4 regions of the Macrococcus equipercicus genome follow, and region 3 is predicted to be linked to each of the others. Evidence: riboswitches for the same ligand, from Rfam matches in the RefSeq annotation. Region 3 holds a riboswitch; each other region holds the start of a gene.
The links. Region 3 has a riboswitch for S-adenosylmethionine ahead of KFV11_RS00620 (hypothetical protein). Riboswitches for the same ligand answer to the same signal wherever they lie in the genome.

Region 1 (6,144 bases), 470 kb from region 3:
ACTGTATTGCAAACACAATGATAAGAATTAAAACAGTTGCTACTAAAATGACGTCGTTCTGACTGCGGGTGAAGCCGACAAGATAAGCTAAGTTACCAAGTCCGCCGGCACCGATGACACCGGCGATTGCTGTAGAACCGACCAGCGCGATTGCTGTTACTGTAATTCCTGACACAAGTGCCGGCATTGACTCTCTCAGCAGCACTTTAGTGATCAAGGTCCAGCGTGTAGCACCCATTGCTTCTGCTGCTTCGATGACGCCTTTATCAATTTCCTTCATGCCGATTTCAACAAGGCGGGCATAGAATGGTGCAGCACCGATGATTAAAGCCGGCAGCGCTCCTTTCACACCGCTGATGGTATGCATCAGTATGTTGGTGAACGGAATCAGCAGAATGATCAAAATGATGAATGGTACTGCCCGGAACAGATTGACTAAGAACGCCGTAATTCTGTAGACAGCGCGTGCACCGCTCGACTTGCTTCTAGAAGTCAGAAATAAAATGGTTCCGATGATAAGACCCAGGAAAAACGTGAAGAATGTAGAAACAATTGTCATGAATAACGTCTCATAGACTGCTGTCCAGACATCCGGCCAGACCACATTCTTGAAGCTGAACATGTCCTGTAAAATCTGTACGATACTGCTGTTATCCATGTCGTTCCACCTCCGCTTTCACACCATGCTGTTCAAGTTCTCTGAACATCTCATCTGTGCGTTCGTTAAGTGCTGGAACATGGACAATCAAGTGACCGACAGCACCGTTCTGTGTATGACTGACATGACCAGCTAACACATTCATATCAAGATTGAACTTGCGGATCATTTTCGAGATGATCGGCTGTCCGGTCGTTGAACCAATGAATTTCAATCTTAAGATTGTTCCCGTCGGGTAGGACTCAAAGATTTCATTGATTGACGTTTCTACTTCCTCATCTTTCAGGTCATCTTTGACAAAACGCTGCGTCACGGCTGACTGCGGATTTCCAAAGACCGTGAGCACAGGTCCTTCTTCAACGACACGGCCGTTTTCCATCACTGCGACTTTATGACAGATTTTGCGGATGACATGCATTTCATGCGTAATCAAAATGATGGTCAGCCCTATTTTTTTATTAATAGCTACAAGAAGTTCTAAAATTTCATCGGTCGTCTGTGGATCAAGGGCACTTGTCGCTTCGTCACACAGTAAGACAGTCGGGTCATTAGCCAGGGCGCGGGCGATGCCGACACGCTGTTTTTGGCCACCAGACAGTTGAGAAGGAAATGCTTTCTCTCTGCCGGTTAATCCGACCATACGGATTAACTCATTCACTCTTTGTTCCCGTTCTGCTTTAGCTACACCTGCGATTTCAAGTGGGAAAGCGATATTGTCAAAGACAGTCCGTGACCAGAGCAGATTAAAATGCTGGAAAATCATGCCGATTTTCTGCCTTTTTTTACGTAAGTCTTTAATGCCAAGCTGTGCAATATTGTCGCCACCGACGATGACATCGCCGCTTGTAGGTTTTTCAAGTCCATTGAACATTCGGATTAAAGTACTTTTACCAGCACCTGAAAATCCGATGACACCGTATATCTCGCCTTCACTAATCTGAAGATTAACGTTATCTACAGCAGTCAATGTTCCTTTCTTCGTTGCAAATTGCTTTACAACAGATTGCAGTGTAATCACTTACTTACCTCCTTTAAACGAATAAAGCGTCTTTCCCATGTTAAGAGAAAGACGCGTGAATATATCGTCTCTCATCTTCTAAAGCCATAAGCTTTATGTGAATTGGCACCATGTCTGACGACGGTTGCCGGGCTTCAAAGGGCACATCCCTCCACCTCTCTTGATAAGAGTTACATTATTAAATTATTTTCTAATCATAGACTATGATTTTTATTCCGTCAATGCTTTATTAACGATTTCATATAAATTTGTCACAGATTCAAATTTAAAGACTGTTGCGGCCACTTCGTCGGCTTTAACGACAAACAGGACCGGTACGCTCATCACTTGATAATCCTGTACTAATGCCGGGACATAGTTCACATCCTGTTTAATAACATGAAGTTTCGTCAGTTCGGCTAGTACGTCTACCATACGTTCAGCAACTTTGCATGTACCGCATAACGGCGTATAACCGAAAATAATATACGTCTCACCAGGCGGACTGCCAGGCAAATACTGCTTGATGCTCATTTGCTACATTCCCATCTTTCACTTCAAATTCGTGCCTGATCAGCACTTTTGCTAAATAATCGTTAGGACACCTTCCTACTTCGCAATACTTCGGGTCAATATATATATGCCGGCTTTCGCTTAAATGCCGCTTGAACCAGCTGCGGATTGTCTTGCCCGCTTTATCCGCATCAGTCATAATATAGACTTTATGGCCAATGAGCTCCTCAAGCATAGCGTCGAGCTTAGAAACCCCCATCGTCCCGTTCGTGCAAATAATATGTACCGGTTCAGATAAGACTTCCTGCAACTTCTTCTTGTCGGATTTACCTTCAACAACGATGACTTTACTCATCACAGCCACATTCATCACCTTCTCATATGCGATTATAAAAAAATTCCCTGATAACAGTATTATCAAGGAAATTATAGCATTTATGCATTTATCATTTCATCATATTGCGCTTGGTCTAACAGTTCATTGAATTCATCTTCGTTAGATGCTTCAACTTTAACCATCCATGCATTGTCGTAAGGAGATTCATTGACGAATTCCGGGCTGTTCTCAAGAGCGCTGTTCACTTCAACGACTTTACCGCTGATTGGAGCGTATAACTCAGAAACTGTCTTCACAGATTCCACGCTGCCAAACGGCTGACCTGCAGTGATGTCATCGCCTACTTCCGGAAGTTCGACGAATACGATATCCCCTAATTCTGATTGTGCGAAATCAGTAATCCCTATCGTATTAACAGTTCCTTCAGTTTTTACCCATTCATGATCTTTGGAAAATTTTAAGCCTTCTAATGATGCCACAAAAATCCCTCCTCTAAGTTTATATATTAATAATGACATAGCATAAATCTTTATTCAATCTTTTTTATAACCATGTATCGCGGTAATCTGCTTCTTTAAAACCTAAAGTGATTTTACCGTCATTGACAGCAAGCGGTCGTTTGACGAGCATCCCGTCAGATGCAAGAAGATCCAGCTTTTCTGCATGACTCAGGTGAGCTAGTCTGTCCTTTAAGTTCAGTTCACGGAACTTAGTCCCCTGACGATTAAACAGTTTATCGATGTCTACCCCTGTCTGCTGGATGATCTGCGTGAATTCCCCGGTAGTCGGCGTATGTTCTTTAAGATTGATCGGCTCATAACTCACACCATTATCTGTTAAAAACTGAGCCGCTTTCTTACATGTCGAGCAGTTAGGAATCTGGAAAAATTTAATCATATTGAACCTCCATCTGTAGTTATATTTCAATAGTATCAATATTTATTCAAGACGACAATTAACTTATTAAAGGCACACCGTTTAACCTTTAGGACAGAATGGTATATAATATAATAAAATAAGTAGAGGAGCTTTACAATGAGAACAATAAGTCAGTATGCAGAATTTGAGGAAATTATTAATCAGGACGAACAGATGATTGTTAAATTTTTTGCGGACTGGTGCCCTGACTGCGCGAAGATGGATAACTGGATTGACCCTATTGTTGATGAATATCACGATATTACATGGTACAAGATTAATCGTGACCAAGTGCCGGAAGCTGCGACTGAAAATGACGTCATGGGCATTCCAAGCCTGTTGATTTTTGAAAACGGCAAAAAAACAGCGCACCTGCATTCAGCGAATACAAAAACACCTGAAGAAGTGAAAGCATTCCTTCAGGAAAACATCCGTAAATAAAAAAATTCCCGACGAGTTGTCGGGAATTTTTTTATGAATTTTACCATTCAGTAAGCAGGCGGCTGTTGTTACGTTCCTTCAATGGAACTTCGTCAGCCGTATCCGTTAAATAAACAAAGCCGTAAATCATTTCATCTGCTGCGATATCAAGACTGCCGTTTAAGCCGGGTGCCGTGATCACGCCGGGCGTTTTAATGCAGCTGCCGACTCCTGCTTCATGCAGTACAAGTGACAAGGTCTGCAGAAATGCGCCGACTGCCAGCACATCTTCCAGAAACTGCTTCTGTCTGCGGTCGTAATTTCCGACAATAACAAGCAGGCCGCTTAACTTAGTGAGCGTGTCAATATGCTTCGCTTTCTTCTCAGGCTCATTTTTAAAGGCAAAGTCCGCAAACAGCGCCGCAAATTCAGCCAGCCTGTCTTTCTTGATCCAGATGACGCGCCATGGTTCACGCATCCCGTGATTCGGTGCATAAGCTGCGAGCGCGACCGCTTCTTCGATAACGGTATCACTTACAGTAGTATCGTGGTCGTATTTCTTATAGCTGCGTCTATTGATGATCGCTTGTTTTAACTCCATAGAAAAACTCCTCATATAAAGTAATTGCCTGCTAATAGATTTCGAGCAATGATTTCAGCTGTTTCACATGCAGCTGACCAGGTGCCGCTTCTTCACCGATATGACCATAGGTCAATGAAGAACCAAACGACCCGCCGGCAATCCTGCTGAGTTTACCCTGCTCACCCATTGCTATACCGACAATATGGTTATCGCAGTTCTGCTTCGTCTCGTATACAGCCAGCAGCAGTTTCAGTACATCGCGGACGTCTGCCGGCATAACAGCGACCTTGCTGAAATCCGCTCCTAAGCCCTGCATTCTATTATATAAGGCAATCAAGTCTTTGGAACTCGGTGTATGATCGAATTCATGGTGTGAAATCAACACCTGCACGTGATGCATCCGTGCTGCTTCAATTAATTCATCCATCAAGTCTTCATATAACAGAAGCTCGATATCGATAATATCAATGATATTCGCTGTTACTATCTCTTTCACGAGTTCATAATATGCATGCGGCTCTTTTTCACCCTTGCCGCCCTGCCCTTTCGAACGATACGTAAAGATCAACGGGAGCGTGAACTGCTCTTTCAGCATCTTCAGATCAGCGATATAGTCTTCTACCGCCAGTTCGCCACATAAATCCGCCCGGTATTCCATCATATCGATATATGACATGTTCTCTGACAGCCGCTCAATCGTTTCTTTCCAGTCGTTATTAGTGGAACTTAACGTCACTACAATCTTAGGCGTTACACTACATTTATCCATTACCCGTCCCTCCAGTCACATTAATCATATACCATTAAAAAGGCCGCTGTAAACGAATAACATCACAAAAAACCGCCCTACTGAATAGTAGCGCGGCTGAAATATGGAGACGGCGGGAGTCGAACCCGCGTCCAAAGATCCTGCAATTGATACTTCTACGTGCGTAGTCGCATTATTGAAGTTTCACCATCAGCCTGAGAATGGACACCCCAGCTGATGACTAGCCCGATTCATCTCTTCTGTTCAGACTCCAGGCGGAAGTGAACAGCGTATCCTACTTAAGGTTGAACCTCTGCATCAGGCACATAGGCGATGCTTGAGAGAGGTGCAGAGTGCGATTAGGCAGCTACTGCGAAGTTGTTTGTTTTGCCAGTTATTATAACTGTTGTGTTGATGACGAAGACAACCCTCCGGCACGCTATATCAACCCAAGTGACCCCTGTCGAATCCGTAACGCCCCCTGGATAGAAAATTATAATAATCAAGCATATTTAAATATAACAAATACTCCTGGCAGATTCAACTCATATGTATCAGCCAGGAGCCTGACTTAATATTTCCCTTTTAATGCACGGTCCATCTCACGTTTTGCTTCCTTCGCCTTTAAGGCATGACGTTTGTCATAATCTTTCTTACCTTTGGCAAGCCCGAGCAGCATCTTGCAGTAGCCGTTTTTAATATAGAGCTTGAGCGGCACTAACGCATACCCCTGCTCCTTTGTCTGGCCGAACAGCTTATCAATCTGCTTGCGTTTTAATAACAGCTTACGCGTCCGAAGCGGATCGTGGTTAAACCGATTTCCTTCTTCATAAGGAGCGATGTGCATATTATAGACATACATCTCACCCTGATAGACACGGGCATATGAATCTCTTAAATTCGCACTACCGCGTCTGATGGATTTGATTTCAGTGCCCTGCAGTTCAATTCCTGCTTCGATAGTCTCTTC
Region 2 (6,144 bases), 360 kb from region 3:
ACGTGTAGTTCTCGAACACATCTTTGTACTCTGGATTATGACCGCTCACTGCCTCGTCATAATTCACAGCCCATTCCTCAAAAATATCCATAAAAGATAAAGCCATTATGCCACCTCTTCTTTTTCCTACTGATTAACTCGGGATTAATAATACCATGAATGTCTTGTAGTGACAATGAAATGATTTGTGAAAATGCCGGCATCATACTATAATACTTCCAACAGAGAAGTCTGATTATTATGATTTCTAAGGAGGGAGTTAGATGAGAAGAGTCATAGTGGAGCCTTATGACAGCATATGGCAGCATCTCTACATTGAAGAAGCACGGAAGCTCCGCGACGTGTTCAAAGACCAGCTTGTGGCCATCCATCATATCGGTTCGACAGCTGTGCCGGGGCTGGCCGCGAAACCGGTCATCGATATCATGCCGGTCGTCAAAGATCTTGCGGCGGTCGATGACTTGACCGACTGTCTCACAGCGCTCGGCTACACGGTGCACGGTGAGAACGGCATACCGGGCCGCCGCTATTTCCAAAAAGGCGGTGACAACCGGACGCATCACGTTCATGTGTACCAAAAAGGAGATGCCAATATCGTGCGGCATCTGGCGTTCCGTGACTACTTGCGGACGTTCCGCGGTGAGATGGAACGCTATCAAGCCCTGAAGTTCGAGCTTGCACAGCGCTATCCGTTTGATATCGCGTCCTATATCGAAGGGAAGAATAGTTTCGTCCTGGTGATGGAGCAGAAAGCATTGTCCTGGTATAACAATCATTCGTTGCTGCCGAAAGAACTGATTTCGTGAGAGCCGGGCTTTTTTCTTAAATTTTCCTTAAAAATTAAGGGACGCTATTGAATCCGGTCATGTTTAATGCTATAACAAATGGCAAAGAGGTGAGAGGATGACAAGCGTCCTGATAATTGAAGATGAGATTGAGATTGCTGAAATGATTCGTTTCATTCTGCTGAAAGAAGGCTTTGAGCCAGTAAATATCGCGCTGAACTGCAAGGAAGCGGAAGACCGGCTGGCCGTTCACCATGACACGTATATACTGGACATCAATCTGCCGGACGGCTCAGGGTATAAGCTTGCTGAGCAGATCAGAAGCTTCTCGAAGGCACCGATCCTCTATGTCTCAGCGAATGTCACTGACGACGACAAGCTGAAAGGCTTCGCTACAGGCGCAGATGATTATATTACAAAACCTTTTAACCCGCTTATTTTAGCGGCACGCGTCAAAGCGAATGCCCAGCGTTATGTACGCGATTACCGGAATGTTGCGTTTTTCTTTGATGAGCGGAAAGCAGAGCTGATTGTGGACGGCAGGACGTATCACCTGTCCGGCAAGCAGTATTTACTGATGCAGTATTTGTACGAAAACCAGAACAGGGTGCTGACGAAAGAAGAGATTTACGAGGCAGTGTGGGAAAATCGCTTCGTCGATGAGAACACAGTAATGGTCCATGTCAGAAAGCTGAGAGAGAAGCTCGAGGACAATCCGAGTGAACCGAAGCGGCTGCTGACCATCCGCAGTGTCGGCTATATTTTAAAAGTAGGCATTGAAGAATGAGCATCGGACGGAAATTCACATGGCGTTTCATCAATTATTTCCTATTATTATATGTATTGATCAATATCGCTGTCATCGCGCTCTTCATTTATTTGACCATCCGCTGGGACGGCACGCTGCTCACCGGTGACCTCACGACTGAGTCGACGTCAACGATGCAGTCACTGATCAACACGAAGGGCGGCATCTCCATCAAGCAGCCGCTCCGGGATGCACTGAAGAAGAATGACAGCATGCTGCTTATTAGAGATGAGAACGGCAGGACACTAAAAGTCTTCAACCAGAACAATGAACAGCTGCACGGGCTGTACTGGTATTATATTCAAGATATAACGACATGGTCGCTGACACCTGACCGCCAGGCGGTTTTAATCAGCCGGAAGCCGATCGTCAAGGCGGCGGAGCTGTTTGACTTAAGGCAGGACGACAAGCTGAAGCGCTATATGAATCAGCATGAGCTCGGTTTATTCATGCAGAGTTCACGAGCGGCGGAGCTGAAGAAGATCCATGGTGATTTCTCGACGAAGCTTATTGAGAAGGCGTGGTTCCAGGATTTAAACGGGGATAACTTCAATGACTACAATATCCGGGAGACGATGCGCGACGGCCGCTACTACTTGTTCGTCCAGAAAAATCCGAGCGTGCTCGACAAGCAGATCATCTTTGACGAGAACGGCGTGTTCAAAGATCAGGCCTTTATGTCGGACATAAAGAATTTCCTGCTGTGGTACCTCGGCTTTTCCGTCCTCGTATTCGGTATCATACTGACGCTTGCGCTGATTCTCGGCTACCGGCTGACACGGCCGCTCGTCCATTTTATCGACTGGGTGAAGCAGCTGCAGAGCGGGACTTATGTAGTGCCGGAGAACGACAAAGTATATCGGCGTGGCCGTCTGCGCCGAAAGTACCGCATGTATACGTCTGTCGATGAATCGATTAAAGAGCTGACGACGAAACTCCGGATGGATGAAGCGTATCAGAAGCGGATCGGCAAGCTGCGTGAGGAATGGATCGCAGGAATCAGTCATGACTTGAAGACGCCGCTCAGCTCGATTTACGGCTACAGCAAACTGCTGACAAGCGACATCGAGATCACGGGCGAGGAACGGCAGCGATTTGCCGAGATCATTGAAGATAAAGCGCTCTACATCGATACGTTGATCAAAGACTTGAACATGACTTACGAGCTGAAAAGCGATGTGCTGGAATTCAATAAGGAAGCAACGCCTATCGTGCCTTATATCAATCAGTTTGTCGATAACTACAATCAGCCGAACTTGCGCTATGTCAATCAGACGGATGTAGTCGTGTTGATTGACCGCGAACGGATGAAGCGGGTGCTGCTCAACATTATATCGAATGCCTTCGTACATAACGATAATGTTGACGTCTGGCTCAACACGACAGTAGTGGACGATGCGCTGGTCATCACGATTGCGGACAACGGCAGCGGCATCAACAAAGAAGAACTGCCTTATATATTCAACCATTATTATCGAGGGACGAATACGACCGCTGACACTAACGGCTCCGGCCTCGGTCTCGCGGTTGCGCAGCAGATTGTCCGCAGCCATAACGGCCGGATAGAAGTCGAGAGTTCGGTCGCAGGGACGCAGTTCAGAATTTATCTGCCGCTTAATGAGACATGAAATAAATGAATTTTCAGTCAATAATAGGTTGACGTTTCCAGCAAACAATTGTATAGTGTTCAATAACAATTCAATCACTTATCAAGACGGATCGAGGGAACGGCCCAATGACGTCCAGCAACCTACCTTACGGCAAGGTGCTAATTCCTACCAGCAGCAGCTGGAAGATAAGAAGAAGAGGCATTCCTTATCTGACAGGGATGCCTCTTTTGTTTTCTTGAATGAGTGGAACAGGAAGGAAATGAAACCATGACAACTAATTCAACGGCAGCAATCGCCTATACAGAAAGCATCACCCGCTATATCGCAGCACATGAAGACGACATTATTAAAATCAGCCATGCCATCCATGCACGGCCGGAGCTCGGCAACGAAGAGTACTTCGCGCAGGAGCAGCTGTCAGAGCTGCTGGAAAGAAACGGATTTGACGTTGTCCGTGACATCGCAGGCCATCCGACCGGCTTCATCGCGACTTATAAAGCGGCGCAGCAAGGGCCGGTCATCGCGTTTTTAGCGGAATATGATGCGCTGCCTGACCTTGGACACGCATGCGGCCATAACATTATCGGCACGAGCAGTGTCCTTGCCGCTTTGGCACTGAAGACCGTGATCGATGACATCGGCGGCGTCATCAAAGTATTCGGCACACCGGCAGAAGAAGGCGGCGTGAACGGCAGCGCGAAAGCGACTTATGTCAAAGCCGGCCTGTTTGATGACTGTGACGTCGCGCTCATGGTCCATCCGGGACATGAATCATACCGCACAGTGCCGACGCTTGCCGTCGATGTATTTGAAGTCGAGTTTTTCGGCAGAAGTGCCCATGCCTCAGAGAATGCCTTCAACGGCGTCAACGCGCTCGACATGATGATCAGCTTTTTCAATGGTGTCGGACAATTGCGACAACATATTAAACCAAAAGACAAAGTTCATGGTATTATATTAAATGGTGGCGCAAGTGCCAATATTGTACCGGATTATACGAAAGCAAGATTTTATACGCGCGCGCTCAGCCGTCGTGATTTAAACGGGCTGACAGAGAAAGTGGAACGCATCGCAGCAGGTGCCGCGGAGATGGCCGGTGGTCAGTACAGACTGAATCATATTCAAAACGGTGTCGATGAATTTATAGTGAATGACCGTCTGGACGATCTGTTTGAACGGCATGCTGCGCTTCACGGCGAAGTGATTCAGCACGATGACTTTGGCTTTGGGTCTACGGACACGGGAAATGTGAGCCATGTCATTCCGACGATTCACCCGCACCTTAAGATCGGTCCGTCCACATTGATCGGGCATACGTATGAATTTGAGCAGGCCGCAGCAAGTGCTGAAGGCGACCGCGCGCTGCTGCAGGGTGCCCGTATAATGGCGACAATGGCAGTTGAGCTAATCACACAACCAGCTGTCCTTGACGAAATCAAGGAGCTGCATCAACATCTGAAGGGGTAAATTAATGAACAATTTCGCTGCGAAACTACCGCTGACACTACACAAACTATATGGTGATCATGTAGTTTTTACGTCCCGCCCGTCGTTCGGCAAAAATCCATGGCTGACGACTGAAGGACATCAATCCAATATGCTGACAGCCCGTGAACTGCTGATCGCTGATATGCCGGTCATTGTCCACGAAGCAGCAGTCGGCGACAAATCACGCGCCTTATTTGAAGCAGCCGGTATCGCTATGCCGGAGAACTTCCGCAGTTATACGGATGAAGCTTCTTATAATGCGCGGCTCAGAGAAGCAGAGAACAACGGAGAAAAGATTTTCTTTCAATATACCCATGAAGCAGAATATGTGAATTCTGAGACGTCATATGTAGACCGTGCGACGTTCATCGCACTGAACAACAAGATGCGTCTAGCGGAATGGACGAAAGGTAAATTTCTGCCGCACCGTGAAGTAGTGAATGTCAAAGTGCTGGCCGACAAACTTCGTGACTGGGAATTCCCGTATGTACTGAAGCCGGCGGACGACCACCCGACAGCAGGCGGTTACGGCGTGATGATCTGTTATAATGATAAGGATTTGAAAAAAGCATTGCAGCGCATCGGGGAAGCAGAAGGCGCGAGTGATTTCATCATCGAAGATTTCATTCAGACGACTGCCAACTACTGCGTGCAGTATGCTTACAGTGATGAACTGGGGATGAAGTACTTAGGTGCCTCAATCCAGAATACAGATGAATATGGGAAATATAAAGGCAACACGACGGCAGAGCATGTGCCGGAGCACGTCATTAAAGCCGGGCAGGAAATTATGCAGAACGGCGTTGACGCAGGTTACCGCGGCATCGCAGGATTCGATCTGCTGCTGGATGACAAGGACCATGTTTATGCAATCGACTTGAATTTCCGTCAGAACGGCTCAACGTCATTGCTGCTGATTAATGATTTACTGGCAGGAGAACACAAGAAATTCCTCGGCTATTATTCCAATATCGAGAACAGTAAGTTCTATGACCGCATTATGCAGGAAGTAAAATCCGGTCAGCTGTTCCCGCTCGCTTATTATGACGGCGATTTCTACAGCAAAGATCAGACGATATCGCGCTTCGTCGGCATATGGCACGGCACAAAAGAAGAAGTGGCAGCAAAAGATGCAGCATTGGCTGCTTTTAACTCATAATGGAAATCCCGCAGCTGACTTTAGTCAACTGCGGGATTTTTTTGGCTTGAAGTGAAAGACGGCAGCCGTTTGAAGGCCAAAATTCAGGAGAAGACTGTCAGACTAAGTGAAAAGTGGCCTTCAGGAGCGGTTTGAAGGCCAAAATTCAGGAGAAGATCGTCAGATTGAGTAATAAGCTGACGGCCGCACTATGATTAACGGGCAGCTGCTTCCATTAGACGCATCGTTCCGACGGCGCCTGAGAATTCACCATTTTCGATGAAATAAGGTTTAAAGCCGCGGAGAACAGTGTAG
Region 3 (6,144 bases):
TATATTGGTGACAAAGAAAGCCAGCCCCAAGGTGTCATGTCATTTCTTATTCAGGATAATGGAACAGTAGTGATTGATCACACTGAAGTCGACGGCAATTTGAAAGGTCAAGGCGTCGCTAAAGAACTCGTAGCTGCTGGTGTAAAAGAAGCGCGCGAGAAAAATTTAAAGATTATTCCTGAATGTCCGTATGCAAAGAAAGTGTTAGAAGAAAATCCGGATTACAAGGATTTAATCGTAGCAGAATAACAATGAGCTGGCCTGTAGGTCAGCTTTTTATATTGGGAAAGAAAGCGTTTTCTCTTGAACTTCTACTGATTACTTATACAATTGAATAAAGGAGATGACAAGATGACAGAAATTACGAGGAATTATTTAAAACAGCTCGATGCAAAAGACGGGCTCGCTAAGTTCAGAGATGAATTTTATTTGACGGATGATGTCATTTATTTTAACGGAAACTCACTTGGTTTAATGAGCAAGCGTGCCGAGTCTTCACTTTATGAAGTGATGGAGACGTGGAAACAGTACGGTATAGACGGCTGGATGAAAGGAAAACGGCCGTGGTTTTACTTTAACGATGAACTGGCTGAACTGATGACACCGCTTGTTGGTGCTGCGCCCGAAGAAATATGTGTGACCGGCTCAACGACAACGAATATTCATCAGATGATTTCAACGCTTTATCAGCCGACAGAAGATCGCTACAAAATTTTAGCGGATGAGTTAAATTTTCCTTCTGATATTTATGCACTGAAATCTCAGCTGCGGTTGAAAGGATTTGATGACACTGCTTTAGTTCAAGTCCGATCAAAAGACGGCCAGACATTGTTGACAGAAGATATTGTGGCTCAGATGACAGACGATGTCGCTCTTATCCTGCTGCCGAGCGTGCTCTACCGGAGCGGCCAGATACTTGATATGAAACAGCTGACTACTGCAGCACATAAGCGTGGTATTATTATCGGTTTTGACTTATGCCATTCAATCGGTTCTGTCCCTCATGAACTCAGTAAATGGGACGTTGATTTCGCGGTCTGGTGCACGTATAAACATTTAAACGGCGGCCCTGGCAGCGTCGGCGGTTTATATTTAAACAATAAGCATCACAACCATGCACCGGGCCTTGCGGGCTGGTTCGGTTCTGATAAGAACAAGCAGTTTGATATGGAGCATGTTTTCGAGAAAGCAATTGACGCCAGCGCCTATCAGATCGGCACGCCTCATATGCTGAGTGCCGCACCGCTGATCGGCGCACTTGAAATGATGACTGAAGCAGGAATTGATGCCGTACATGCTAAGTCTCTGCTTATGACCGATTTATTGATAGAGCTTGTGACTGAACATTTAGTGCCGTTCGGCTTTGTTATTACTACACCACTTGACCATAATATGCGCGGCGGCCATCTTTATATTGAGCATGAGGAAGCAGCACGTATTACAAAAGCAATGAAAGCAGCAGGTGTAATCCCTGATTTCCGTGCACCAAAAGGTATTAGAATGTCCCCTGTTGCTTTATATAATACTTTTACGGAACTGTATGATGCAGTGATGATTATCAAGACGATTATGACTGAGGAGAAATATAAGGAATTCGAAAATGAAAGAGAGGTCGTCGCATAATGAGCTGGATTGATATCTCGCAGCCGCTGACGAATCATATCGCCCACTGGCCAGAAGACCAGCCTTTTATTTATGAGACAACAGTGACAAAGGCCAATTCCGGTTCTGTGAACATCGGCCGCATTACAACGAGCACTCATATAGGAACACACGTCGATGCACCTTTTCATTATGATACAGCCGGCCGACGAATTCTTGACTTAGACATCAACCGTTATATCGGTGACTGCACCGTCATTGACTTGAGTGGCTATGATGCCATTTCAGCAGCAGCCCTTCAATCACAGCTGACTGAACGAGTGGAACGTGTATTGATCAAAACATCACTTCCTAACAATCCGGAACATTTCCCGGAAAATGTTCCTGGTGTCACTCGGGACGGGGCTGAATATTTGAATTCCCTCGGTGTTAAACTCATCGGTGTCGATACACCTTCAGTTGATGATATTTCAAGTAAAGCTTTAGAAGGTCATCATGCGCTTTATGAGCATGATATATATATTCTTGAAAATGTTATGCTGGACAACGTCACGCCCGGCAACTATGAATTGATCGCCCTGCCTCTTGCTTTAAAAGACGCTGATGGCAGTCCTGTCCGTGCAGTCATCCGACCAAAAGGAGTGGTGTCATGACCAAGCAGCATCAAGTATTTGAAGATGAGCCGAACATTCATACAGATTTCAGGAAAGACATGACATACAGCAGTTATCTCGGTCTGGAAACATTGCTTGCCAGTCACCATCCGCTTAGCGGTCATCATGATGAAATGCTGTTTATCACTGTCCATCACGTCAGTGAAATATGGATGAAGCAGCTGATTCATGAACTGACAGCTGCCGTCCATAACATTCAGCACGATCAGTTCGGCGAAGCATTCAAGAAACTTGCACGTGTGTCACAAATTCAGCAGCAGATCAAAAATGTGTGGGATGTGCTCTCTACATTGACGCCAAGCGAATATTTAGAGTTCCGTGATAAGCTGGGCCATTCTTCAGGCTTCCAGTCCTATCAGAACCGGGTGATTGAATTTTATCTCGGCTATAAGACAGATTATATACTGAAGATTTATTCACATGAACCGGAAATTCATGCGCAGCTGCTTGAAGCCTACAATACACCGAGCCTTTATGATGCGGCGATTCATGCCTTGCATCGTGCTGGATTTAATATCGATGCTGATGTCCTTGAAAAAGATCCCGCTATTACTCATACAGCGAACGACAGCGTGAAAGAAGCTTGGAAAGAAGTCTATAGAAACAGCGAAAAATACTGGCAGTTGTATGAACTTGCCGAAGAACTTGTCGATATAGAAGATTTATTTCAGCAGTGGCGGTTCAGACATATGAAAACCGTAGAACGCATCATTGGATTTAAAGTCGGTACCGGTGGTTCGCAAGGAGTCAATTATTTGAAGAAAGTGCTTGATCAATACTTCTTTCCTGAACTATGGCAGCTGCGAACTGAACTGTAATGAAAAATCTTATTTTATTAAAAAAGTGGCCTTCAAATGTGGTTTGAAGGCCACTTCTCGACAATTTTCACGGATTTTATAGAATTTTGGCCTTCAAATGTGGTTTGAAGGCCACTTCTCATTAATTTCCACAGATTTTATAGAATTTTGGCCTTCAAATGTGGTTTGAAGGCCACTTCTCGACAATTTTCACGTTAAATCTTTTCCTATTTAGCCGTGCTGTTTCGTTTTATAGATTTTAATCGCTATTGTATAGCCATCCAGTTCCAGCTTCAGTTCTTTATCGTTAATTATATCCTGTGCTGCAATAGCCTCTACTGCTTTTTGACGTGCTGCCCTCTCCACCTGGTTGAGGCGGTAGAAGTCCATCTTACGCTCACTCTTTTCGACTTCTTCTAGTTCTCGCTCGAGACGGTTTCTATCTGCTGTCTTCATCATTGAACTGCTATAATTGACTGGTTTATAGTTTTCCACTAGTTCTAAATCCGCTAAAATATCTGCTCTTGTTCTCATCTTTTTGCCACCTGGTTATTTTTAGTCACAAAAAAATAGCTCATCTTAAAATCAAGAAGAGCTATTAGAGAATCTTCTTATCTTTCAAGATATACTTGTTGGAATTAGCACAGTGCATAAGCCTGCTGCTGAGGTTTCATAGGGCCAAATCCCTCCACCTGCTCTGAATAAGATACGAGCTATTAATTTGTAAAGTGATTGTATCATACTACCTTCTATTTGTGTAGTATTAGAATGTTTTACCTAATGCTTCGCCGCGTTCAATACCATCCGCTTTGATTTCTTCTGCCTTGTCAGGATTTGCGTTATGGCCTTCAATAATCAGTTCTTCATATGACGGCACACCTGTAAAGTTCATGATCTGTTTTAAGTAACGGTTGCCAAATTCAAGTTCAGCTGCTGGGCCTTCTGAATAATAACCACCGCGTGCTTGAATGTGCAGTGCTTTTTTGTCAGTTAATAAGCCGACTGGGCCTTCAGCTGTATATTTGAATGCTTTGCCTGCGACTGCGACTGCATCGATATATGCTTTCATTATTGCTGGGAATGAGAAGTTCCAGAATGGTGTCACAAAGACATATTTGTCAGCAGCAGCAAACTGATCGCTTAATTCATTTAAACGATTGACTTTCTGCTGTTCAGTCTCAGATAATTTTGTGAACTCTTCACCAGACTGTAATTTACCCCAGCCGGAGAAAACGTCGCTGTCGATTAACGGGATGAATGTATTGTACAAGTCGATGTGAACGACTTCATGATCTGGATTAGCTGCTTTGTAGCTGTCGATGAATGATTGACCAGCTGCCATAGAGAATGAAATAGCTGCATCGTTTGGATGTGCTGTAATGTATAAAACTTGAGTCATAGTATTAACCGCCTTTATATATTTATTATATTTGATATATTTATTATACCAATTTAAATTACTGATGCAAGTCTAAAATTTGTAATTTGATTAAAAGTGTAAAACATTACTTTTCACGTCATTCTAATGATTTGACATCAATTTACAGGCTGATTAAAGTAAGAATCAATTAATCACATGAATATAAGGACTAACGGAGGAATAATATGGCGCGTGAAAAAAGAGTAAGAGAAAGACCGTCCGCAACGTTTTCAGATTTTTATCAGTTATTAAAACGGTCAGGGATTAAAAGAGGGTTATTTATATTAGGCATCGTACTGACTTTAATAGGGACTTTCAGTTCACTCGTTGTACCGATGTTGACTCAGCGGTTTATCGACGGATTTGATGCAGACTCTGTTACGACACAGTTGATCCTATTAATCGTCTTTGTCTTCCTGCTCAGTGCCGTCTTTACCGGCATTTCGAACTATGTATTAGCAAACGTCGGCCAAAGCATCATTAAAGGGCTGCGTGAATTAATATGGGATAAATTTTTAAGGTTGCCCGTCAGCTATTTTGACATGACAAAAAGCGGTGAATCTGTCAGCCGTATCGTTAATGACACTTCTGTTCTAAAAGATTTAATCACACGACACTTTCCGTCTGTCATCAGCGGTATACTAACTATTGTCGGCTCAGTCATCGTTCTTTTCATACTTGACTGGAAAATGTCGCTCTTAATGTTCATCGCAGTCCCTCTCGCTATTGCGGTCATTATTCCATTAGGCAGACAAATGACGAAAGTATCAAGGTCACTGCAAAACGAAACAGCAGATTTCTCGGGAAATCTACAGGAAACTTTGAGCGAAGTAAGATTAATGAAGTCGTTTAATGGAGAAGACGAGGAACGGCTTAAAGCACGTCGCGGCATTCAAAATCTCTATCATTTCGGGATGCAGGAAGCTAAAATTAACGCTTACTTATCCCCTTTAATGTCGACGGTTATGATGCTTATGATTTTATTGATTATTGGTTACGGCGGTATCCGTGTAGCGGACGGTACTTTAACGATCGGTAAACTCGTCGCTTTCCTGCTTTACTTATTTCAAATCATTATGCCGCTAACGACGTTCGGTTTGTTTTTCAATGAGTACAACAAAGCACTCGGTGCTACTGAACGGATTGCTGATATTTTAAAACATGAGGAGGAACCGAATACCGGGACACATCATGAACCCCTCGAATTCGGTGCACTGCATTTTGATCAAGTAAGTTTCAGTTATACTGACGGTACACCGGTGCTTACTAATATTACATTTGATGCCGACCGCAATCAGACGGTTGCTTTTGTCGGACCGAGCGGCAGCGGTAAATCAACTATTTTTTCTTTAATTGAACGTTATTACGAGGTCGACAGCGGCGCTATTGAAATAGATGGTGTCAATATTAAAGATATTCCTATGAACGTGCTGCGTGACAATATCGGTTTTGTCGCCCAGGAAAGCGCTATTACATCTGGTACGATTCGCGACAATATTTTATACGGTTCGCGTCCGGGCGAATACAAGGAAGCGGATATTGAACAAGCCATTGAACGTTCATACGCTAAAGAATTCATCGATGAGCTGGAAGACGGACTGGAGACAGAGGTCGGTGAACGCGGTATTAAGTTATCAGGCGGTCAGAAGCA
Region 4 (6,144 bases), 210 kb from region 3:
GTCCATGGTCTTTAAGCTGTCTGAACAGACGGAATGGAAAGGCTTCGATGCAGCAGGTGAGAAAGTGTCAGGCATGCATATGGAGGGAAGAATGCTCGGCGGCTGTATCGACTGCTTCCGCCATCTTATCGGCACGGAATACGGCGATATTGAAGCATTCAAGAAGAATCATACTAATAATGAATCCATTGTATGGTATATCGATGACAGCGAGCTCGACACAGTCGATTTCAAACGGTCACTTGTCCAGATGATGTATGCCGGCTGGTTTAAAGACTGCGCCGGTATCATCTTCAGCCGGGTCGGCAAACCGAAAATAAAAGAGAGCTATCAGTATGAGGACGTTTACCGGGAGATGGCGACAACGTTAAATGTTCCTGTGCTTTACGATGTGGATTTCGGCCATAAGCCGCCGCAGATGACGATCATTAACGGGGCGTATGGTATGATAGACATGGAACAAGGGAAGGGACATTTTACACAGCGTTTTATTTAGCGTCAGGGGGTTACAGATGTGGATAACACCGAACTGTTTACTAATAAAGCAGAAATATACGAACTGGGCAGACCGTCTTATCCAGATGCGCTGCTTGCCTTTATGAAAGACCGGTTTATAATCACTGAACAGACGGTTATCGCGGATATCGGAGCGGGCACCGGGAAGTTCACGGAGAAGCTGCTCGACCTCGGCTGTCATGTCATTGCGATTGAACCGAACCAGGCGATGGCCAATGAACTGAGAGATGGTCTGATGTGCGGTCAGCTGTCCATCAGCGAGCGCCCTGCGGAGCACACAGAGCTTGACGACAACAGCGTCGATATGATTACGGCGGCTCAGTCGTTCCATTGGTTTGAAGTACATCACTTCAAAAAAGAATGTCAGCGTATTTTAGCAGGCAATGGTCCGGTCTGTCTCATCTGGAACTCGCGTATAGAAGAAGCACCAATCAATAAGAAGACGCATGCTGTGTTCAAGCAGCATTGCCCGGATTTCAAGGGATTCAGCGGGGGTGAAGACAGCGGAGAAGGAGTCATCAGCGATTTCTTTGAAGGTGACTTTGAACTGTTTGAATTTGACTATCCGCTTGATTACACGCTGAAGAAATTTGTCGGCCGCTGTGTCTCGGCAAGCTATTCTTTAGAGCCTTCCCACGAGAATTATCCGGCTTTCGAGCAGGCACTCACTAAGATGTTTCATGAGTTTGCTGAAGACGGAAAAGTGAAGGTGCCGAATGTGACTCGCTGCTATTACGGCTATATTTAATCATAATATTTATAGCTTTCTGAAAAAAAGCAATTGACGGAATTTTCACTATGCTGTAAGATTCTATCTATCAACCAATTAAATAACTTATCAAGAGTGACTGAGGGATAGGCCCGATGAAGTCCAGCAACCTGCCGACACGGACAAGGTGCCAAATCCTACAGTACGCATGTACTGAAAGATAAGTAGAGATACTAAAGGCGACGTTTTTCTGTGAGACAGGGAAAACGTCTTTTTTTGTTGCAAAAAAATAGATGAGGTGAAGAAATGAGTCAGTTTGAAGAGTATTTTCTAATGGATGAGGAAGCGGTCAAAGCTTATGTGCGCCATAAAACCGAATTTTTCGGTAGCGACGAGCTCATTGCGACGGAAATCGGTGACGGTAATTTGAACTACGTCTTCCGTGTTGAAGACAGTAAAGGGCAGTCCGTCATCGTCAAACATTCCGGCCGTACAGCACGTATTTCGGATGAATTTGTACTGTCGACCGACCGCACGATACGCGAAGGGAAGCTGCTGGAAGTTCACGGTTCATTCGTGCCGGATTTAACGCCGACCGTCTATTTAGTAGACGAGACGATGAAATGCGTCATTATGGAGGACTTAGCCGACCATAAAATACTGCGCAGTGCGCTGAACACCGGCGATTCATTTCCGAACCTCGGGGAAGACTTAGGACGCTACCTTGCAGAGACATTGATTAATACATCAGACTTTGTCCTTCACCCGAAAGAAAAGAAAGCACTGCAGCAGGAGATGATCAACCCGGAACTATGCGAAATATCAGAAGACCTCGTCTATACAGAGCCGTTCTATGATAACAATCACCGTAACGAAGTGTCCGAGACGCTTGCGCCGTTTGTTCAGTCATTGCTGTACGACGACGAAGAACTGAAAGTCGCAGTGGCGCAGGCGAAGCTGAAGTTTATGAACAAAGCAGAAGCGCTGATCCACGGCGACCTGCATACAGGGTCAGTGTTTGTAAATCGCGACAGCACAAAAGTCATCGATCCGGAGTTCGGCTTCTTCGGGCCGGCGGGTTATGATGTCGGCAATGTCATTGCGCACCTCTTCTTCGCCTATGCACATGCCGAAGCACAGCATGATTTAACGCAGGCGCATTATATCGAGACAGTCATCAATGAAGTGCAGGCCTATTTCAAAAGTCGTGCGCTCAAACTTCTGAAAGATAAAACGCGTGACGTCTCACTGAAGCAGGAGAAAGTGTTTGCAAGTTACATAAGAGAAATAGAACGGGATGCACACGTCATCGCAGGCCTGGAAATCATCAGACGCATCGTCGGTCTCGCAAAAGTCAGTGACATCACATCACTTTCTGCTGACGTCCGTCTGCAGAAAGAAGTGCAGCTGCTGAAGTTCGCGAAATTTTTAGTGCAGTATCCAGAAGAAGCGAGAGTCTATCCATCGCTCTTCTCCATTTATAACGATTATGAGGTGCAGGTCGCATGAACATCAATGCATTAAGCTACAACGACGGCGTGCTGACTTTGCTCGATCAGACGAAGCTGCCGCATGCGACAGTGTACCGTGATTACACGGATTACGAAACGATTGCCCGGGCAATAGAAGAGATGATCGTCCGCGGTGCACCCGCTATCGGTATGACAGCTGCATACGGTGCTGTCATTGGAGCGCGTCAGTTTGCAGGTGACGCGCACTTTACGGACTATATGGAGAATGTCATTGACCGCCTCTGGCATACACGGCCGACTGCGGTAAATTTAATGTGGGCATTGAACCGGCTGAAGCCGCTCGTGAGTGACAATCCGGCAGAAACGATTCAGCGTCTGGAGCAGGCGGCTCACGACATTTTTAAAGAAGATGCGGAGATTAACCGCCGCATCGGTGAACATCTGCTTGAAGTGCTGCATGACGGCGTAACCCTGCTCACACACTGCAATCCCGGTGCACTGGCGACAGCCGCATACGGTACAGCGACAGCGCCGATGTATCTCGCACATGAGCGCGGCTGGAACATTAAAGTTTACTCTGACGAGACGAGACCAAGACTGCAGGGTGCACTCACTGCCTACGAACTCAGTCAGGCGGGCATCGATGTGACAACTATCACGGACTCCACAGCTGCGACACTCATGCAGCAGGGGAAGATTGATGCAGTCATTGTCGGCTGTGACCGCATTGCGGCTAACGGTGATACAGTGAACAAAATCGGCACGATGCCGCTCGCCATCTGTGCGAACTACTACAATGTGCCGTTTTACGTCGCTGCGCCGACCCCGTCGTTTGATATTTCTCTCGCTGACGGCAGTCGTATCCCGATTGAAGAACGGCAGAGCGTAGAAGTGACCACGTTCAATGAGCAGGCACTCAGCATCCCTGACGTTCCCGTCTATAATCCGGCCTTTGACATCACACCGCATACATTGATCACCGGCATTGCGACAGAACATGGCATTATCAAAGCAAATAAAGAAACGATCATTCAGCTATTTGAGAAGAAGGAGATTACGACATGACCATCAACGCAACTTACCACATCAGGCAGCCTGAATCGAAGATTGACGCAGTCGCTGAGAAGCTGGCGATCGGACTGACAGTGGGCAGCTGGACGGATTTGACGGCTGAAGACCGTGACCATCTGGAACGGTTCAAAGGTCAGGTCATCGAGAAGAAAGTACTGGAAGAAAATTTACTGGAAGTCGTTATCGGCTATCCGGAATCCAATGTCACTCCGGACTTTTCTTCTATTATAACGACAGTGTTCGGCAAGCTGTCACTGGACGGTGAAGTGAAGCTGATAGACCTTGAATTTGCAGCTGATTATTATCGTCATTTCAAAGGGCCGGCATTCGGAATTGAAGGCATTAGAGAATTACTCGGGGTAGCCGGCCGGCCGCTTGTGATGAGTATATTTAAAGGGATCATCGGCCGGGACAAAGTGTTCTTTGAGGAGCAGCTGCGTGCTCAGGCACTTGGTGGTGTCAATCTGATTAAAGACGATGAAATTTTGTATGACGTGCCTGAACTGCCGTTTGAAGAGCGCATTCAAATTGCAAACCGTGTACTTGATGAAGTGGAGCAGGAGACCGGCAGGAAAGTTATTTATGCCGTGAACTTATCAGGACCAGTGTTCGACCTGCCGGAAAAAGCAAGGCGCGGGGTTGAACTCGGCGCACGGGCATTTTTGTTCAATGTGCACAGCTACGGTCTTGATGTACTGAAAGGTTTGAGGGCACTTGAGCTCGGCGTGCCGCTTATGGCGCATCCGGCGTTCAGCGGTGCGATTGCCGGCAGTCCGGATTACGGTCTGAGTTATCCGCTGATACTCGCGAAACTGACGCGTCTTGCTGGTGCGGATTTAGTGCTTTTTCCGGCACCGTTCGGCTCGGTAACTTTATCTGAGGAGACAGCCGGAGCGATTGTTGCTGAATGTGTGAAGACGCTGCCGATTAGCGCGGCATTTCCTGTACCGTCTGCCGGCATTCATCCGGGACTCGTCAATAAGCTGATTGATAGCTACGGAGTGGATCAAGTCATCAATGCGGGCGGCGGCGTTCATGGTCATCCGGAAGGTGCCGCGGCTGGTGGCCTTGCATTTACTGAAGCGATTGACTTGTATTACGGCGGTACAACGGGCAGTGCCTACGAGCAGGCGGTGACATTATGGGGTTCATAATCTGCTGTGACTTTGACGGCACCGTGACGACAAAAGATACAATCGTCTCTATTATGAAGCGCTTTGTCCCTGACGAGAGCGCACCGATCATCAGACAGATTCTTGCAGATGATATCTCTGTTCAAGAAGGAGTTACTAGACTGTTTGCCCTCATTCCTACGGCACTGAAAGAAGACATCATTGACTATGCCGTCAATGAAATTCCGGTCCGTCAAGGATTTCAGGAGCTGCTGGATTTTGCTCGGGCTGAAGATATTCCGTTCTATATTGTCAGCGGAGGCATGCACTTCTTCATCGATCCGATACTCAGCCGCTTCCGCGGTGTGACAGAAGTATTTGCGAATGACGTCGATATGTCAGGCGATTATATGGCGGTCAACTGGAGTCATCCATGCGACGAGGCATGTGACAGTCAAGCATGCGGGACATGCAAGCCGTCGATACTGCGCGCGGTGAATCATGAGGCGAGTGACGTGATTGTCATCGGCGACAGTCTGACAGACCGGCTGGCGGCTCATGAAGCGGCGCTGTTATTTACGACAGACAAACTGACGGATTATGCTGAAGCCCATGATTTAGCTTTCTATCCGTTTGAGACATTTGATGATATAACGATTCAATTAAAGGAGGTGATGAAGTGATTATCGGCAGTCAACCGTGGAACGAGCTTGCAGCCGTCAAACAACGGCTCGCTGACAGAGGCTGGTTCCCCGGAACAAGCGGCAATCTTGCAGTCCGCTACGATTCAGACAGTCTGCTCGTGACGACGAGCGGCATCGACAAATATGACACAACAGACGACAGCTTCGTCCATGTGACTAATAACGGCGAACCGATTGATACTTCTCTCAGACCATCGCTGGAAACATTGCTTCATCTGCAGATATTTGAGAAGACAAACGCCGGCTGTTCATTACATGTACATACAGTCAACAACAATGTTATCTCCAGCGTTTATAAAGCGCACGGCAATATCCGCTTCAAAAACCAGGAGCTGATTAAAGCATTCGGATTGTGGGAGGAGACAGACGAACTTGTGATTCCGATCATCGATAATCCAGCCGACATTCCGACACTGGCCGCATTGTTTGAACCGCATATTCGTGGTGATAAAGGGGCCATACTCATATGGAACCACGGCATCAACGTATGGGGGAAAGATGCCGCGCAAGCTTTCAAGCTGCTGGAAGCGGCAGAGTTTTTATTCGATTACCAACTGAAG

Region 1: another riboswitch for S-adenosylmethionine. It lies ahead of KFV11_RS03140 (methionine ABC transporter ATP-binding protein); the one in region 3 lies ahead of KFV11_RS00620 (hypothetical protein).
Region 2: another riboswitch for S-adenosylmethionine. It lies ahead of KFV11_RS10155 (M20 family metallopeptidase); the one in region 3 lies ahead of KFV11_RS00620 (hypothetical protein).
Region 4: another riboswitch for S-adenosylmethionine. It lies ahead of mtnK (S-methyl-5-thioribose kinase); the one in region 3 lies ahead of KFV11_RS00620 (hypothetical protein).

The regions. Positions count from the first base shown of each region.
Region 1 is NZ_CP073809.1:591,780-597,923, reverse strand. It holds gene KFV11_RS03145 (methionine ABC transporter permease) at 1-658, opposite strand, end outside; gene KFV11_RS03140 (methionine ABC transporter ATP-binding protein) at 651-1,676, opposite strand; SAM riboswitch class I at 1,745-1,846, opposite strand; gene KFV11_RS03135 (thioredoxin family protein) at 1,887-2,189, opposite strand; gene KFV11_RS03130 (toprim domain-containing protein) at 2,149-2,532, opposite strand; gene gcvH (glycine cleavage system protein GcvH) at 2,604-3,023, opposite strand; gene KFV11_RS03120 (Spx/MgsR family RNA polymerase-binding regulatory protein) at 3,049-3,402, opposite strand; gene KFV11_RS03115 (thioredoxin family protein) at 3,541-3,864, shown strand; gene KFV11_RS03110 (nitroreductase family protein) at 3,905-4,444, opposite strand; gene aroD (type I 3-dehydroquinate dehydratase) at 4,476-5,195, opposite strand; RNA gene ssrA (transfer-messenger RNA) at 5,297-5,656, opposite strand; gene smpB (SsrA-binding protein SmpB) at 5,746-6,144, opposite strand, start outside.
Region 2 is NZ_CP073809.1:1,905,812-1,911,955, reverse strand. It holds partial or broken gene KFV11_RS10175 (methyltransferase domain-containing protein) at 1-91, opposite strand, end outside; gene KFV11_RS10170 (GrpB family protein) at 264-806, shown strand; gene KFV11_RS10165 (response regulator transcription factor) at 904-1,572, shown strand; gene KFV11_RS10160 (sensor histidine kinase) at 1,569-3,221, shown strand; SAM riboswitch class I at 3,297-3,395, shown strand; gene KFV11_RS10155 (M20 family metallopeptidase) at 3,471-4,670, shown strand; gene ldmS (L-aspartate--L-methionine ligase LdmS) at 4,675-5,850, shown strand; gene coaW (type II pantothenate kinase) at 6,045-6,144, opposite strand, start outside.
Region 3 is NZ_CP073809.1:121,342-127,485, reverse strand. It holds gene KFV11_RS00640 (GNAT family N-acetyltransferase) at 1-249, shown strand, start outside; gene kynU (kynureninase) at 352-1,623, shown strand; gene kynB (arylformamidase) at 1,623-2,255, shown strand; gene kynA (tryptophan 2,3-dioxygenase) at 2,252-3,094, shown strand; gene KFV11_RS00620 (hypothetical protein) at 3,305-3,607, opposite strand; SAM riboswitch class I at 3,682-3,781, opposite strand; gene KFV11_RS00615 (FMN-dependent NADH-azoreductase) at 3,837-4,472, opposite strand; gene KFV11_RS00610 (ABC transporter ATP-binding protein) at 4,679-6,144, shown strand, end outside.
Region 4 is NZ_CP073809.1:329,981-336,124, forward strand. It holds gene KFV11_RS01810 (S66 family peptidase) at 1-496, shown strand, start outside; gene KFV11_RS01815 (class I SAM-dependent methyltransferase) at 515-1,264, shown strand; SAM riboswitch class I at 1,349-1,452, shown strand; gene mtnK (S-methyl-5-thioribose kinase) at 1,532-2,734, shown strand; gene mtnA (S-methyl-5-thioribose-1-phosphate isomerase) at 2,731-3,762, shown strand; gene KFV11_RS01830 (2,3-diketo-5-methylthiopentyl-1-phosphate enolase) at 3,759-4,922, shown strand; gene KFV11_RS01835 (MtnX-like HAD-IB family phosphatase) at 4,910-5,563, shown strand; gene mtnB (methylthioribulose 1-phosphate dehydratase) at 5,560-6,144, shown strand, end outside.